3 regions of the Halobacillus sp. AWM4_238 genome follow, and region 1 is predicted to be linked to each of the others. Evidence: riboswitches for the same ligand, from Rfam matches in the RefSeq annotation. Region 1 holds a riboswitch; each other region holds the start of a gene.

Region 1 (3,276 bases):
TGGAACTTAGCGTGAGGTTATGGCTTTTGAAAAAAGTGGATGCATAGAGCGCTCCCGATGGCGCTCTACTTTTCATCTTTGACCGTCGTTTTCCATACTCCCTGGCTTCCCCCGCGTCGATCCAGCTTCACGGTCCACTGGTCGGACTCTTCATCAAAGGAGAGCAAAGAAACGATCAGCACATCTGTTTGTTCTGGTTCTGTTTCGGATAACGCTGTAGAAAGAGCTTCGGAAGCTTTTAAATCCGCTCCTTGAACTTCACTCATTTCAAGCTCCTGGACTTTTTCAGCTGTGGCTTGTTCTGGATAGGACTCAGCGATCTCCCCATCTACCCAGACCTCGACCTGTTTGCCGATCCATAGACCTTCAGGAGCTCCGGAGACCCACATGGCGCGTCCTTCCTCCCCTGATCCATTATCCATTGGTGTGACAACCAGGATCCGGTCCTCATCCTGATTCATGACAAAACCACTCATGTCCGGATCAGATGCTTCCACTTCATTCTGGTCTACTTCTTCTGTCTTAGAAATTCCACATGCACTAAGGAATAAAGAGGAAACCATGAACATACCAAGAATCCATCTCATTTTCATTATTCACACACTCCTTATCTTCTTATGTTGACGTATGAGCGGAAGGAAAAGTTTCACATGACAGAAACATCCAATTTTGTTATGATGAAAATCACCAAGCGAATAAGATTATGAAACTACTAGGGGAGCCTGAATGGGCTGAGAGGAAAGCGAACAAGTTTTCCGACTCTTACGAACCTGATCTGGTTAATACCAGCGGAGGGAAGTAGTCTGATGATACGTATATCGACTTACTTCATACCAGGCCAGGTCCTCTAAGGATCTGGCTTTTTTATTTGACTCCATTCAGCTCCTGTAAGGAAATCCTGTAAGGAAAGGTGGTGAAAGATGAAAAAGACTAAATTACTCACAACGATGGCTGTGCTTGTTGCCATTGGAACGCTTGGTGCTCAATTCCTTTGGTTCCCGGCTGGAATCGCGAAAGCTTATCCAGTTCAGCATGCGGTAAATGTGATAGCGGCGGTGGTTCTTGGACCCGTACCGGCGGTCGTGATCGCGTTTGTCATCGGGCTCTTACGATTCTTATTAGGGCTCGGCACCTTTCTTGCTTTTCCAGGCGGAATGTTTGGTGCATTCATGGCAGGGCTTTGTTACCGGATGTACGAAAGAAAAAGGTCTGCGGTCGTTGGTGAAGTGCTCGGTACTGGAGTGCTCGGGGCTTTAGCATCTGCTCCACTGGCATACGTCCTGATGGGAAGTTCAGTAGGTGTTTTCGCGTTTGTACCATCTTTTGTCGTAAGCAGTGTCTCGGGGGCTTTGATTGCTGCCTTCATTTTATCACGAGTGAAAGTTGAAAACATGATCTTACAACCATAATACACGGAAACTGCTAGGGGCGCGAGTATTCGCTGAGATAAGGAGACATTCCTTGGTCCCTCAATACCTGATCCGGGTCATGCCGGCGGAGGAAAGTAGTATCGATCCCCTTCTGTCCTCTAGTAGCTTCCGAGAATAATAGGAGGCTTTATCGTGTCTTTTTCCAATCAATTGAGAAATGAAAATCAAGACATCTATCAAAAAATCTTCACTCATCCCTTTGTCCAGTGTATTGGAAAAGGGATTGTCTCAAAAGAAGCGTTAACTCACTATATCAAGGCTGATTATGAGTATTTGAACGCCTTTATGCACGTCTATGGAATAGCTATATCCAAGTCTCCGGGAAGAGAAGACATAAAGCTGTTCAATGAACAGATCGATTTTATCCTGAACAGCGAAGTCCATCCTCATCATAATTTTTGTGAACAGATTGGCGTTTCCTATGAAGAACTGCAAGGATATCCATTGCCGCCAACCGCTGATCACTATATGAAACACATGCTTTTTCATGCCCATCATGGCGGCATTGGAGAAATATTAGCAGCCTTGCTTCCGTGCCCGTGGACCTATTATGAAATCGGAGTCGAGCTTATGAACAGCTATCAGCCAGGACCTGAACATCCTTTTCTTCCTTGGATCGAGTTTTACGCAGATGAGGAAGTGAAGAGCCTGACCACGGTGTTATGTGAGCGTCTGGATCAGTATGCGGAACGTGCCTCTGAAGCAGAAAAGAAGCGGATGAGAGAAGCATTTCGTAAAAGTTGTCAGCTGGAATATGCCTTTTGGGATATGGCTTATACGCAAGAGCAATGGCCTTGCGAAAAGGAGGGTGTGAGATGAGACAAGTCTCATGTGCGTTGACGATCGCCGGTACCGATCCCAGCGGGGGTGCCGGTATTCAAGCAGACTTGAAAACCTTTCAGGAGTTAATGAGTTATGGCATGAGTGTTGTCACCTCAGTCGTATCCCAAAACACGACAGGAGTGAAGGACGTTCATCATCTGCCGGACCCATTCATTTTGAGTCAGCTGAGAGCTATTTCAGAAGACATGCCTGTTCAAGCGCTGAAGACAGGAATGATTGCTAATAAGAGCATGATGAAAGTCATTAGCGAGTGGTTGGATGAAGTGGATGCTCCTTATGTCATGGATCCTGTTATGGTTGCTCAGAGCGGGGACCCGTTGATTGAAAAAGAAGATCAACGTTTTTTGAAAGAATATCTCGTACCGAAAACATCGCTCGTCACGCCCAACATCCCTGAAACGGAAGTGCTCGTCGGTGAGAAAATTGAAACAGAGGCGGATATGAAAGAAGCGGCCGAAGTGATCGTAACTGAATTAGGAGCAGGCGCGGCACTTGTCAAAGGAGGGCACCTCAAAGGAAGAGCCGTTGACTTTTTATACGATGGTGAACGCTTCTATGAATTTGGATCTGAACGTCTTGATTCTACCAATACGCACGGCACAGGGTGTACGTACTCAGCAGCCATTACGGCTTATCTGAGTCAGGGACACGCCTTACCAGAAGCCGTCAAGGAAGCGAAGTACTTTGTGACTGAAGCCATCCGCCACTCCTTTGATTTAGGAAAAGGAAGCGGACCGACCAATCATTTTGCTTTACGTGAGGAGGTTTTCAACCAATGGCTGTAGATATTATCGATAAAGTGAGAGAACAACGCCCGCTGATCCATCACATCACGAATGCGGTCGTCATGAATTTTACAGCGAATGGACTTATTGCTTTCGGAGGATCACCGATAATGGCCAATGCCAAACAGGAAGTGGCAGACGTCACCCGTTTATCACAAGGGCTGTTATTGAATATAGGAACCCTACACGAAGGCCAGGTGGAAGCGATGATCGTTGCA
Region 2 (3,276 bases), 1.5 Mb from region 1:
AGCATACGTTTTCAAATGGTCGTGAAGCGGACCATCGTAGGCGAGCTTCCCATCTTCATCGATGACAAGAACTCGTTCCAACAAGTTCAACCAGCCGTCCAACTTATGCTCGATGACAAGCAGAGTGAATGAGAGTTCCTCTTTCAATGTTGTCAAAAGCTGAATGAATTCCTTCCTTGCGATCGGGTCCAGATTGGCTGTCGGTTCATCGAGGATCAAAACATCAGGCTCCATCGCGAGGATGCAGGCAAGGGCAACTTTCTGCTTCTGTCCCCCGGAGAGGGAGGAGATGTCCGCTGTTTTGTATTCTTCCATCCCGACCTGACGCAGGGCCTTGTCCACTTTTCCCACCATCGACGTATGAGGCGTATTCAAGTTTTCCAACCCGAAAGCCACTTCGTCTTCGACCGTGATCATGCAGAATTGCGTCTCAGGATCTTGGAAAACGACGCCGACGTTCTGCGCCATGGCCCCCGCACGGTAAGAATCTGTCCGTCTTCCTTTTACGAGAATCTCACCTTTCATGGAACCATCCAGTTCGCGTGGATAGAGTCCGTTCAAACTATGGGTGAGCGAGCTTTTCCCGGACCCACTCGGACCGAGGAGGAGGACGCTTTCTCCTTCTTCGATGGAAAAGTCGAGGCTTGACAGCACAGGTTCCTGTCTTTCCTCATAAAAGAGGGTGAGGCCTTCGACGCGTATCACTTCATGCTTCATGCGGCTCGCTTCCTTCGGTATTCTTTTCCTAACGCAAAGCTTGAAAGGACGCCGGTCTTCGCTAAGGCATCACTGAGCGCTTTTCCAGCGACACCTGAGATGAGCGCCCCACTGATGACGCGGGCGATGAACATGGCAACGACGTACCCTTTGCTGAGCGCTGCGAATCCTGAGAGGAAGTAGCCCCAGACGAAGCTGAACACGGCCGCCATCACACCGGCAAGCATGAGGGTGAACAGGTCATACCGCTTGTACCTCGTCATCGCGAAGGCGGATTCTGCCCCGAGCCCCTGGATCATCCCTGAAACAAGCAGCATCGGACCGACCGCATTGCCGAGCAGCACTTCGACCGCTGCGGCAATCGTTTCGGATAAAAACGCGGCGCCGGGTTTGCGGATGATATAGGCCGCAATGATCGAGACGATGAACCAGATGCCGAAGATGAGGTCATAGCCGATCGGTCCGAAGAAACCGACGAGGATTTTTCCGACCGGCAGGAACGCGAGATATACGACGGCGAAGACGACAGAAAGGACGGACATGACGACGATTTCTTTTAACTTCCAACTGTTCATGCGCGCTCATCCTTATGGGAAGGGCTGTTGGCCGAGACCGTCACGGTCATCACTGTATGAGAAGAACCGCTCGCTTCCGTCTCTCTGAATACATCCTCAAGTCCTGTGAAAATGTCGCGCGTATCTCCGTCCAGGCGGGTCGAGTAGTGAGCGGGCGTAACTTCGACGCCTTTTTCTTTCATCGCTTCGATCTGTCTGTAGATGGTGTCCATATAATCGCCGCCACCCATTGGGTAGAGGGAGAATTTTGCTGCGATCCGCTGTTCGATTTCTTTGGACTGCGGCTTGTTCAAGCGTTCCTCTGATTCATCCATAGGCACGTCCCCGGACGAATCTCCCGGACAGCCGATGGAAAAGGTGCCTTGGAATGCGACATGCACACCCGTTTTCGCGATATGTAAAAGAATCGCTTCCGTAACATCGAAGACATGCTCCATCCGGCCACGAACCGTCGTCGTAACGTCATCCGTCTTCATCCACACTTTTGAGCTGTCCACTTCTTTCAAACTGTCCTTGATGTACTCCACGAATTGGTCTGACATCGGGTGGACCGAGAAGGAGCACCCCGCGATTCTTGACGTTCCACAATTGTTGTTATCCATTTCTATTCCTCCTTTTTTTGAGCACAAAAAAACTGCATCCGCCGGGAATGCAGTCTACCCATTCTAGTAAGGAAATTCTGAAAAAGGTCCTTGTGAATGACGACCGCACTTCCCCACGCTAGTATTATCTAGTTCGGGTTCCAAGGGTCGGAATCCATTCCTCTCAGCCGCTTCGTGCAGCTCCCCTAGTGCCTGATGCGTATGCAGTTGTTGTCCTTTGAATCCATCCTAGCGGAGAGTCGTAGATTTGTAAACCACCATTTTCGTAAAAAAACAGAAAGCTCCGGTCAACCGCAGTCGACCGGAGCGTAGGATCATGCTTTGGATAAACGCAGCTTCAATACGTTGTGATCTATGAAACAATCGAAATAAGGGACACGTTCATAGGGGTAATACGAGACGGAGGTCGGCGTCGCTTCCATCAATCGATACAGGTCTTCCGTGGAGGTCACATCATCCAAAATCAATTGGACATCATCACCAGTCAACGAGGAGAACTTGGCAGCTGTGAAACCTTCATTTTTCATAAATTGGAGTAAGTCCATGATTGTCTCCTTAAATTTTGACCTAAATGGTATATTTTCCCCGGATAGGAAAAATGAAACGTGACGAGCAAAAAAATAAAGGAAAACCTTTTCAATGTCTATCTAACTATTATCTTACAATAATATCCTCCAATAAGAAAGGAAAGACTTTCGACAAAAAGACAGGCGCTTTGCCGCTTCTTGTCGTTCATCAATAATAAGGGGAGATCATCAAGTATACGATGACGCCCGTCAAACTGACATACAGCCAAAGCGGCATTGTCCATCTCGCAATCTTCCTGTGCTTATCCACCTTCATCGCAAGCCCGCGGAACAACGTGAGCAGGGCGAGGGGAACGATGAGCGCCGCCAGTACGATATGGGTGATCAAAATGAAATAATAGATCGTCGCAACGATTCCTTCACCGCCGAAGGACGTCGACTCCGCCATCGAATGGTACGTCAAGTACGAAATGAGGAAAAGAGCCGTCGATGTGAACGCCGCGAAAATGAAGCGCTTGTGCCACTTTACATTTTTCCTGATGATCATGAACAACGCAGCCAACAGGAACACAAACGTAAAGGAATTGAGGACCGCATTCAAGAGGGGCAGGAGCTTGATGTTGAATCCGAGATCCCCATCGATTTTCGGTAAGAACAATAAGGCCACAACGATCAGGTTGATAGCGATGGAAAGTCCCACGACCCATGGGACGTAATTGAATTTCTTCATGGTATCGATCCTTTCATAATAACTTTATAGAATCCTAATCCAGTATAAAGAAAGTGAGGGGAGAATGCTATGACAGAAAACGCACAATTTGTCGAAGGAGCACATTCCGATTGAAATTTAGTGTG
Region 3 (3,276 bases), 2.2 Mb from region 1:
TGGCGTCCACTAAATTGCTGGAGATTTGAGGAAATTCGTTCTTTCCATTCGTGTAGCCATTGAATAAAAACATATCGGCAACAATGAAGTCCTCGGCTTCCGAAATCGTCTTGTTGATCTCTTCAAAAACCTGAAGATCATGAACCGTCTTTCCTGCCTCATTTTCGTATGTTAAATCACGATAGAATTCGATATTTTCCATCTCGTGCGTTTCGCCTTCGTAAGAAATCCCCTCAGGCAGTGATTTCCAAGACGTGTGGTAAGCAATCGTAACACTGAGAATAGCTATGATAATGACGATGATCCAAAACCACTTACTTTTCCAAATCCGTTTCAAACGACTCATCATGAAGCCTCCTTATATCGAGTGCTTATCTTATTTTCACTATAATGAACCGTTTCAAACCTGGATACGCGAAAAACATCAAATCATACGCATTTTTATCGACTATATGGAAGGATTTTGGAAGACTCAGATTCGAGATGTATTCGGGGTTCGTTGCTGAGTTGAGCGTCAGGGGTGGTTGGGAAGCTAATCGCTTTCCTTTGGTGATTAAGGCAAGCCAGCTAAAGCTCTGCGGGGTCTCGCCAGCCAATCCATTCCCGCGGGAGTCTCGCAGCTTCCCAACCACCCCATTTGATTATGGGAGAAACGAACCCCTATACCAGGATGGAACATCTTCTATCATAACAACCTATAGTAAGAAAGCGCTCGATAACTAGCGGTTACGATACGATGGAAGATTTGTGTTATAGCTCCCCATAAGCATAGAAAGCACCTAATTATGGAAGTGGTTTCGAGACACTTATCTGACAAAGGGGCGGAGGGGAATGGCGAGACTCCTGCGGGAAAAAAGTGCAGGGTGAGACCCCACAGGACGCAGTCCGAGGAGGCTCACCGCGCTCCCGCGGAAAGCGAGCTATTCCCCGCAGCCCCCATCCACTCAACAAAAGTCTCGAAACGGAGCCTTCAAGAATCGGGAGTGTTTATAGAATTTGAGGACAAAAGGATAATGAAAATCCCCCGCTCGATTTTGATATCGAGCGGGGGATGATTGTTAGTGGCTTAATAGTTTTGGTCGTTTGACAAAAAGGAGACTGACGACGATGCTGCTTAAGATAAACGCCGGGAGCATGTATCCGCCGTTATAGACGAGGGAATACAACCAGACCGGCTGTCCTTCTGGAGCGAACTCACCGTAGAACACGATGCCAGCAAAAAAGTGACCGAAAAAGCGCAGCACACTTCCAATCAGGCAGCCGACAATAATCCATCCGATCAACTGGCGGTACTTATTCGACTTGATCGCATTCCAAAGCGGTTTTGCTACTAGTCCGGCCGTTCCAATGACGGCAAAAGCAACAACATAATCCAGAAACGCCTGAAGAGGGGTCATAATATAGGCGCCTGTCATAATTTGATAGATTCCTAAAAGCAGGCCGGTCGTGATCCCGCCTTTCACTCCCCAGCGGAAGGCCATGATGAACACGGGGACCATGGCAAAGGATACCGATCCTCCCTGTGCCCATAGCTTAAATGAAAGAAACGGGATGATATCCAACAATAATGCGAGAGCTGAAAAAATCGCGATTTCTACTAGAAATAAAACGCCACGATTTCTCATAGTTACATTCCTCCTAAATTTAGACACAAAAAAAGCAACGCCAAATAGGGAAGCTTCCTGATGGAGGAATCCCGCTTTTGCATTGCACCATCAAAAAAGCCGCCATCCCTACGCCAGTATTAACTGACAGGTTCGAAGGGTCTGAATTAAACATTCACTCTCAGCCGGAAGGCTCCCCTTGAAGGCTTTATACCGTTTACTTTTCTTGATTTGTCTCTATTATAATAAACTTTTTACTCGATTACAAAACCTTTTCTATTTCCCGGGCAATCACTTCGTGTTCGTATACATTTGGAAGAATTCCAGGGTACGTTCGATGATCATATCTTTGTCATGGTCCAGTGTCGCCACGTGGTAACTGTTCTCCAGATGGATGATCTCTTTATGTTCAGAAAACACCGATTCAAAAATGACTTCTGAATTGTGGGGTGGCACGACATGGTCTTCATCGGATACGAATATCATGATCGGACAGTGAATTTCATCAAGCCGGTCTCTCACCTTTCCCATCAATGTGACGAGCTCGCCAATCGATTGTACCGGTGTGCGCTCATAGGCAAGTTCAACGGTCTCTGAATCTTTGATATCCGATCCGATCGCGTCTAAAAAGCGTTCGTCTGTTCCCTGGCTGTTTTCAAGTGCAGGAACATCGATCGCCGCATTGATCGGAATGACTCCATCAATATCCCTGTGTTCACTCGCCATATACAAAGCGAGCGTTCCTCCCATCGATAGACCGACGGCGAATATTTTTGAACATCTCTCACTTAACCAGTCATACGCTTGTTCCACGGACTGCACCCAGTCCAAATGAGAGGTTGACTCCATGTCTTCTGGAGTCGTTCCGTGTCCTTTCAAACGTGGACAATAGACAGTGTACCCGGCCCTTGCATACGCTTCTGCTAGAGGCTTCATGCTTTGTGTCGTTCCTGTAAAGCCGTGAGAGATGAGGATGCCGACTTCATTACCCTCGAAGCGCATCTCCTCGGCTCCACGCATCACGTTTTCCATTCAACCCCACTCCTTTCGATTTCTCTTTTCCAAGGATTGTTTGTAACACGGTTTTCTCCAGCCACTTCCATGGAAGCAGTCTTTTGAACCACACATTGGCACGTACGCCTGCACCGATCGGATAGCGGAGTTTCACAAGCGATTCTTTTTCCATCAATCCCACCATCAAATCAGACACATCCTGAGGATTTCCGTGGGTTTCTTTATTCAACGCACTCCACAACCCTTTTATGTAATCAGCGTAAGGAGAATCCGGATCTTCGAGCGCCTCCGGCATTTCAAGACCTGTGGACCAAATATTTGTCTGATAAGAGCCCGGTTCGATCAGGGCGACATCAATGCCGAACGGTTTCACTTCAAAACGGAGACTTTCCGACAACCCTTCCAAGGCGTGTTTGGAAGAAACATAGGCAGACAATCCCGGAAAACCGATCAATCCACTCACACTGCTCACATTCAGAATCTTCCCTCTCCCCTGGTTGCGCATGAACGGCAGCACCGCTTGGGTTACGGCGATTACACCGAAGACATTCGTCTCGAACTGTTTGCGATACGTTTCTAAGGGCACCTGTTCAAGGAATCCCCCGACAGCGTAACCGGCATTGTTGACGAGGATGTCCAATCGGTCCAACGTATTCAC

Evidence for each region. A riboswitch is a leader RNA that binds a small molecule or an ion and turns the genes downstream of it on or off. The one in region 1 is predicted to bind thiamine pyrophosphate.
Region 2: linked by a shared signal. The riboswitch ahead of ACXACN_RS06625 (YkoF family thiamine/hydroxymethylpyrimidine-binding protein) and the one ahead of tenA (thiaminase II) in region 1 are both predicted to bind thiamine pyrophosphate.
Region 3: linked by a shared signal. The riboswitch ahead of thiT (energy-coupled thiamine transporter ThiT) and the one ahead of tenA (thiaminase II) in region 1 are both predicted to bind thiamine pyrophosphate.

The regions. Positions count from the first base shown of each region.
Region 1 covers NZ_JBSWSY010000002.1:2,780,472-2,783,747, reverse strand. Annotated here, with positions in the region: gene ACXACN_RS13890 (PucR family transcriptional regulator) at 1-47, shown strand, start outside; gene ACXACN_RS13885 (DUF3221 domain-containing protein) at 66-593, opposite strand; TPP riboswitch at 705-814, shown strand; gene thiW (energy coupling factor transporter S component ThiW) at 921-1,409, shown strand; TPP riboswitch at 1,415-1,520, shown strand; gene tenA (thiaminase II) at 1,563-2,249, shown strand; gene thiD (bifunctional hydroxymethylpyrimidine kinase/phosphomethylpyrimidine kinase) at 2,246-3,058, shown strand; gene thiM (hydroxyethylthiazole kinase) at 3,049-3,276, shown strand, end outside.
Region 2 covers NZ_JBSWSY010000002.1:1,301,556-1,304,831, reverse strand. Annotated here, with positions in the region: gene ACXACN_RS06635 (ABC transporter ATP-binding protein) at 1-717, opposite strand, end outside; gene ACXACN_RS06630 (ECF transporter S component) at 714-1,292, opposite strand; gene ACXACN_RS06625 (YkoF family thiamine/hydroxymethylpyrimidine-binding protein) at 1,289-1,894, opposite strand; TPP riboswitch at 1,988-2,091, opposite strand; gene ACXACN_RS06620 (hypothetical protein) at 2,209-2,439, opposite strand; gene ACXACN_RS06615 (DUF420 domain-containing protein) at 2,630-3,151, opposite strand.
Region 3 covers NZ_JBSWSY010000002.1:543,304-546,579, reverse strand. Annotated here, with positions in the region: gene ACXACN_RS02840 (phospholipase D family protein) at 1-346, opposite strand, end outside; gene thiT (energy-coupled thiamine transporter ThiT) at 1,059-1,625, opposite strand; TPP riboswitch at 1,714-1,814, opposite strand; gene ACXACN_RS02830 (alpha/beta hydrolase) at 1,896-2,636, opposite strand; gene ACXACN_RS02825 (SDR family oxidoreductase) at 2,590-3,276, opposite strand, start outside.